Regions from separate parts of the Thalassobacillus hwangdonensis genome, predicted to be linked through region 1. Evidence: a T-box and tRNA genes for the amino acid it is inferred to sense, from the RefSeq annotation. Region 1 holds a T-box; the other holds one or more tRNA genes.

Evidence for each region. A T-box is a leader RNA that pairs with one kind of tRNA and senses whether it is charged. The one in region 1 lies ahead of alaS (alanine--tRNA ligase), so its partner is inferred to be a tRNA-Ala.
Region 2: it has a tRNA-Ala gene. The T-box ahead of alaS (alanine--tRNA ligase) is inferred to sense a tRNA for this amino acid. The anticodon was not compared.

What each region holds. Positions count from the first base shown of each region.
Region 1 covers NZ_JBHTKL010000001.1:1,218,563-1,221,981, forward strand. Annotated here, with positions in the region: gene alaS (alanine--tRNA ligase) at 1-1,384, opposite strand, end outside; T-box leader at 1,476-1,686, opposite strand; gene ACFQ2J_RS06560 (AI-2E family transporter) at 1,734-2,795, opposite strand; gene ACFQ2J_RS06565 (hypothetical protein) at 2,803-3,006, opposite strand; gene recD2 (SF1B family DNA helicase RecD2) at 3,332-3,419, opposite strand, start outside.
Region 2 covers NZ_JBHTKL010000006.1:112,376-115,794, reverse strand. Annotated here, with positions in the region: gene ACFQ2J_RS16055 (anthranilate synthase component II) at 1-326, shown strand, start outside; gene ACFQ2J_RS16050 (dicarboxylate/amino acid:cation symporter) at 341-1,582, opposite strand; tRNA gene ACFQ2J_RS16045 (tRNA-Ala) at 1,719-1,791, shown strand; gene ACFQ2J_RS16040 (protein-glutamine gamma-glutamyltransferase) at 1,912-2,754, shown strand; gene ACFQ2J_RS16035 (YjcZ family sporulation protein) at 2,856-3,050, shown strand; gene ACFQ2J_RS16030 (phenylacetate--CoA ligase family protein) at 3,285-3,419, shown strand, end outside.

The DNA.
Region 1 (3,419 bases):
AACCGATGAAGGTGCTTGCCACTTTTACATCACCAAGGACACCTTCCTGAACCTGCATGGAGTCGGACTTTGCCCGTGCGTTACGCGCACGTTCCCTCTGCTTTTCCATTTCTTCCTGGAACCCTGCTTCGTCAATGATGAAGCCTGCTTCATCGACGTATTCCTCAGTAAGCTCCTTCGGGAATCCATAGGTATCATACAGGCGGAACACCTCTTTACCAGGGAAGACATTGCTGCCTTTCTCTGTCTCCTGTTTGATGATATCAGACAGAATAGCTAGTCCATCATTCAATGTTTCATGGAAGCGGTCTTCTTCCGTTTTGATGACATTCTGGATGAAATCATGCTTCTCTTTGATTTGAGGGTAAAAGTCTACCATGACATTACCGACAACACTCACCAATTGATACATAAACGGCTTCTCAATGCCAATCTGCTTCGCGAATCGAACCGCACGACGGAGCAGACGACGAAGGACATATCCACGTCCTTCATTGGATGGAAGTGCCCCATCACTGATGGCGAAAGCAACGGTACGGATATGGTCGGCAATAACCTTGTATGCGACATCTCCCTCGACACTTTCTCCATAAGGTGCAGTTGCGAAAGCTTCTGTTTCTTTGATGATCGGCAAGAACAGATCGGTTTCAAAGTTCGTTGGCGTATCCTGCAGTGCACTTACTACACGCTCAAGCCCCATGCCAGTATCGATGTTTTTCTTAGGAAGCGGTGTGTACGTGTCATCCGGATTATGGTTGAACTGGGAGAAGACGAGATTCCAGATTTCCAGATAGCGCTCATTTTCACCACCCGGGTAAAGTTCAGGGTCCTGTGGGTCATTTCCGTATTTCTCTCCACGATCGAAGAAAATTTCCGTATTCGGACCACTTGGACCTTCGCCGATGTCCCAGAAGTTCTCTTCCAAACGAATGATCTTGTCATCAGCAAGGCCGACATTTTCTTTCCATATGTTCCGTGCTTCATCGTCTTCGGGATGGACAGTGACAAACAGCAGCTCCGGATCAATTCCAAGCCATTTCTCACTCGTAAGGAATTCCCATCCCCACTCGATCGCTTCCACTTTGAAATAGTCACCGATGGAAAAGTTACCAAGCATCTCAAAGAACGTATGGTGACGCGCCGTCTTTCCTACGTTTTCGATGTCGTTGGTACGGATCGATTTCTGTGCGTTCACAATCCTTGGATTTTCAGGAATCACCCTGCCGTCGAAATATTTTTTCAGTGTTGCAACACCACTGTTGATCCATAGTAATGATGGGTCTTCATGTGGAACGAGGGATGCGCTCGGTTCCACGCGATGCCCTTTTTCTTTGAAGAAATCAAGGTACATTTGTCTTACTTCAGATGAATTCAGTTTTTTCATGGTTTCCTACCTCCAGTTACAAGTGATTATCCGTATTCGAAAAGCCTCAAGTCGACGTCGGAACAATAAAAAAATCCCGTCCCTGCTATTAAGCAGGGACGGGATTGAATCCGCGGTACCACCCTGGTTATGGAAGGGAGTCCCTTCCATCACTCCATTTGCGTTAACGGTGCAACACCGGTGGGGATTAGCCACACTCCAGAATAGCTTCGATGACCCTTCATTTGAGTTTCCTTCCAGCCTGATGGGAACCTCTCTCTTTAAATGGTCTGTCATCTACTCGTTTCCTTCTTCGCTTTCATTCGAATGACGTTGATATGCGCTATTATAGATAACTATACTGAGTATGTCAATCACGACCTGTCAATGGCCAGAGGTGCTGAACCACGACTTTTACACAGGTCAAAATCGGTACTGCAACAATCATTCCAAAAATACCTGCCACTTCTTCCCCGACCAATAGAGCGAAGATGATAAGAATCGGATGGATGTGTGTTGTGCGTCCCACAACGTACGGAGAAACAAGATTTCCTTCAGCAATTTGGACGACAACAATGACGATCACTACGAAAAGCACCATCTTTCCAGAAGTGATGAGTGCGATGATCACTGCAGGTACGGCGCCGATCAAGGGACCGAAATAGGGGATGATGTTTGTAGCACCGACGATGACACCGAGCAGAAGCGGGTAATCGATCCCGATCACCCAGAACCCGATGAACGCAAGCACCCCGACGATGAGACATACGAGCAGCTGCCCTCTGATATAGCCGCCAAGGGATGCGTTCATTTCTCGAAGCATGTCTTTTCCTTCAGGCTGGAACCGCTTAGGTGTCAACTTTTTCATCACACGCTTGATCAATTCGAAATCCTTCAGAAAATAAAAAGTCAGTACAGGGATCACTGCTGCGATGATCACTACATCCATGATCCCGGTGAAGCTGGTGATGACTCCATCCAGCCTTGAGGTTGACCACTCCTGCATCCGATTTAATGACCGGTCCAATTGATTGTGAAATCCTTCAGGGAGAGCGGCAGTTTTTTCATAGAGTTGATAGATGAAGGAGCGATATTGCTCCGTCAAAGCCGGAATCTGCTCATTCAGCTGCTTCATTTGCCTGATCATGTGCGGCAGACCTTTGTACAATCCGTAACCGATCAGTCCAAAGAAGGATAGGTAGATGATCAGTATTGCTGTCCATCTCGGCATCGGAAATGCGTGCAGTTTCTCAATTACAGGATGAAGCAGAAATGCGATGAACCCTGCAATGAGAAAGGGCAGGAGCACTCTCCAAATGATGACTAGCAATCCTTTATAATATGGGAACAGTTTGGCAAGAAGGAACAGACATAATAATAATAGAATCGTAAGCAGAATCTTGGAAAATAACTTTTTCGTACGTTCCTCCATCAGTGGTTCATTCTGCTTCCTGGTAGAATAGATCGTTCAGCGAGCTCAAGCTGCCGTCCTCTTCAATCTGGTGGACATTCACCCTGCCGCCTTCCAGCGATAGTTCTATATAGCAATTCCAGCAATAGTATTGATTCGTGCCGACTTTACCGATGTCTTTTCTACGACAATTTGGGCAAATCACTAGAAAAAACTCCTTTTTAGCACGTATGTTGCCCAATCGTATGGAAATATATACAATGTAATCTTTGACAGATATGCCGAATCAGTGGAAAGGGCGGCTGGGAAACTACTTGCTTTCCTGTGGGGGAGCTGGCGAGCCTCCTCGGTCGTTTTACTCCCTGTGGGGTCTCGCCTAGCCCCTTCTCCCACGGGAGTCGAGCAGTTTCCCAGCCACCCCTCCCTGAACGTGCAACTCTAAATCGCTAAATGATTAACCGAATCTAAAAAATAATCAATCATCAAATACTCACAAATCTCTTGTTTTGTTGAGAAATAAAAAACCCGGTTCCTCTTTGGTTTGAGGTTCCGGGTTGTTACATGAAGTCGTATGGGGATAGTTCTTCTTCTTCATTCTCATCGAATGGGGTTGCGTTGTTGTCCATCAGTTTCTCTTTTAATCTT
Region 2 (3,419 bases), on a different contig from region 1:
GTGGAAAAGTAATCCGTTCAGAAAAGCTGATGCACGGAAAGTCTTCTTTCATCCATCACGAGGGGACCGGAATTTATCAAGGACTGAAATCACCAACAGAAGCGATGCGCTATCACTCGTTGACCGTCGACTTGAAGTCGCTGCCTGATTGTTTCGAACTGTCTGCTGTTACGGTGGATGGGGAGGTTATGGGCATATGTCATAAAACGTATCCGATTGAAGGTGTACAATTTCATCCGGAGTCAATTGGAACTCAGGAAGGAAAGAAAATACTGAGCAACATGCTGAACATATATTTTAAAAAAGAAATCCTTGCTGTCCGGTGACAGCAAGGATTTCTTCAGCTTTCAGCTGATTGTAAGTCATTTTTCTTTTCCGAACGGTTGATGACTGCTGCACCAACGATATCACCGATGACGTTGGAAGCAGTTCCTGCCATGCCGATCAAGACATCGACCCCGGCAATCAGTGCAACGATTTCAAGTGGCAGGTCGAACATCGTCAGCACCGCTGACAAGGTGACAAGACCAGCAGCTGGAATTCCTGCTGTACCAATCGATAGAAGCGTACCTACAAGTACGATTGTCAGGAAGTCCATCGTGGACAGCTCGAGTCCAGTGACATTTGCCGCGAAGACAATCGATACACCCATCCGAAGCGCACCACCATCTGAATTGAAGACGGCACCGATAGGAAGGGAAAAGTTTGCGATCCGCTCGGAAATACCTGCTTTTTTAGCAGATTCGATAGCAACCGGCAATGACGCCAGACTGCTTGAGGTGAAGAATGCCGTAGAATAAGCATCTTTGGTCTTTACGAAGAATTCACGGATCCCCATTTTGGAAAACTTGATGAATGCAGTGTACACGAAAATCCATAACAGGAAGACACCAAGGTAGAATACGCCTGTGAATTCAATCAGCGACTGGAATGTTTCCCATCCCTGATTCCCGAAAGATGATGCACTGATGGCGAAGATCCCGATTGGTGCGTAAAGCAGGATGCCTTTCAATAAAAGGAAAAACAACTGATTACCTGCATCGAAGACTCGGTATAGTGTACCTCCCGAATGGCGCAGCTTTTCTTCGTCTGAATGGCGCATCGTGTTAAGAGCCAACCCGATGATCAGTGCCAGGAAAAGGATTCCCATCAATTGACCTGAAGCGAATGCCTCGAACAGATTGCTCGGGACAATGTTCAGCAGAACGTAAGAGAATGCAGGTGCTGCAGGCTTATCGACCTGTGCATCAGGCAAAGAAAGCCCTTCGCCAGGATTGATCCACAACGCAAGCGCAACGCCGATCAAAACTGCCCCTGCAGTAGTCGCTCCATAATAAAGCAATAGCTTTCCACCAAGACGTCCAAGATGACCTGGGCGCATTTGGTTGACCGCAAGCACCACCGTCAGGAAGATGACCGGGATGGCGATCATGCTTAGCAAGTTGATCAGAATTGTGCCGAACGGTTTCAGTACCTGTGCATCTTCGCCGAGCAAAATTCCGACGAGGATACCGAGTAAGAAACCAATTGTCATCTTCAATAAGAAAGAAGAATGTTTGTATGAATGCCAGATTTTTTTCATTGTTTCACCCTTTGCAATAGAATAAATCATACCTACCAAGTATAGCGGTAATTTCAATGAAAAGGCGAACGAAATGTGCTTGCCAAACTTCTGAGCTGCATTATATAATACTGGTTGTTGGCATATTTTTGAATACGGGGTATTAGCTCAGCTGGGAGAGCGCTACACTGGCAGTGTAGAGGTCAGCGGTTCGAGCCCGCTATACTCCATCAGTTTTTTGGTTCCACTCACACAAGGTGAGTGGATTTTTTTAATTGGACAGAAGTCCAACATGTTTACACCTCCGCGCGAATAAACTAGCTAAAAGCCCTGCCTGAAGGGGGAGTTGGATGATCCAGGTATCCGGAGAGACGATTCAGCCAAATCAATTGAAAGTCAGCACGATCGAAAATAAAATAGCCGAGCATATATCAAGTGCAGATAACGTGTACTCCTATCCCTCTAAACAAGACCTATTATTCGAACTTACCCTCCGTAAAAACATCATTGATAGTGCAAATCTCATGAATGAAAGTGAAGCGGGCTTCACAACGTTCCAGTATGCCCGCTGCAACCCTATGTATTGGATACTTACATCTGAAGGGGGATTCCGTTTGAGACCGGATGTTTCTCCTTCTGATGCGATCTCGGACATTTTTCAAAACAGTCCACAGTATGCCTTTGAATGTGCAACCGCCTGTGTGATCCTCATCTATCATGCTGTTCTGAAGAGTCTGGATCGTGCTCGCTTCGATTACTATTTTCGAGATTTGTATCTGTACAGCTGGCACACAGACACAGACCTTGGTCTCCAAACGTATTATGGTAATAAATACATTCCTGGTGATATCGTTTATTTTGCGAATCCGGACTTCAGCCCTGCGCTGCCATGGTTCAGAGGAGAGAATGCTGTAGCGATGACCGATGATAACTTCTTTGGCCATGGTCTTGGAATAAGGACGGCCGATGAGATGATCGAATTTTTGAATGAACAACGGTATGAAGGCAGTACAACGTCCGCTTATTTTACCAATTTAATTACCCATCCCTCTTTTCAGCAGTTGGCTCAGCTTTCTGTTAATCCATCGTATCGTTCAGGCTACAAAATTCAGGCTCCGGTTCTTCATCACAATCAGACGTCGATCTGTTATTTGCATTATCTCGCATTTCTTAAGCAATTCTTCCTTTCCTGACTGACAAGGCGTTCACCCATTTTCTCCCTGAAACGGTCCCATTTGATACTAGGTGAGTATAATGTAGTGAATATACACAAGAGAGGAAGGGGAGCACGACCATGTATGCAAATAATGCTGCGCCTGTAATGGGTGCCAACGTCAATGCATCGCCAGTAATGGGTGCGAATATGCCACCAAGGCCTATGTACACTGCACCAATGTATGGCTGCCGTAGACGAGGAAATGAAACGTTCGTATTAGTCGTAGTGCTGTTTATCTTGTTGATCATCATAGGTGCCTGCTACTGCTACTAAACGAATCAGACAGAGAGATAAAAAGGAATAGTAGGAAGGGGAACCTCGGTTAGCCGGGGTTCTTTTTGTTTTGTTCAAGGGACTTAGAAAAGGTTGTGTATTTTCAGAAAATTCCTAAAATGATGTTGACTTTAGCAAGTTTAAACGTTAAATTTAGAGATAATTACAACAATTTAATATGTCGTTCTATAAACGTTATATCTTAATAGCAAAGGATAGGGGGATTTTTTCAAAATGATTTTACACGAAATTGAAAGCGCTTCACCGGAAAAGATGAAGGACTTACAGTTGAACAGATTACAGGAAACAGTCCGGCGTGTGTATGAGCATGTGCCTTTTTTTAAGGAGAAATTTGATGAATCAGGGATA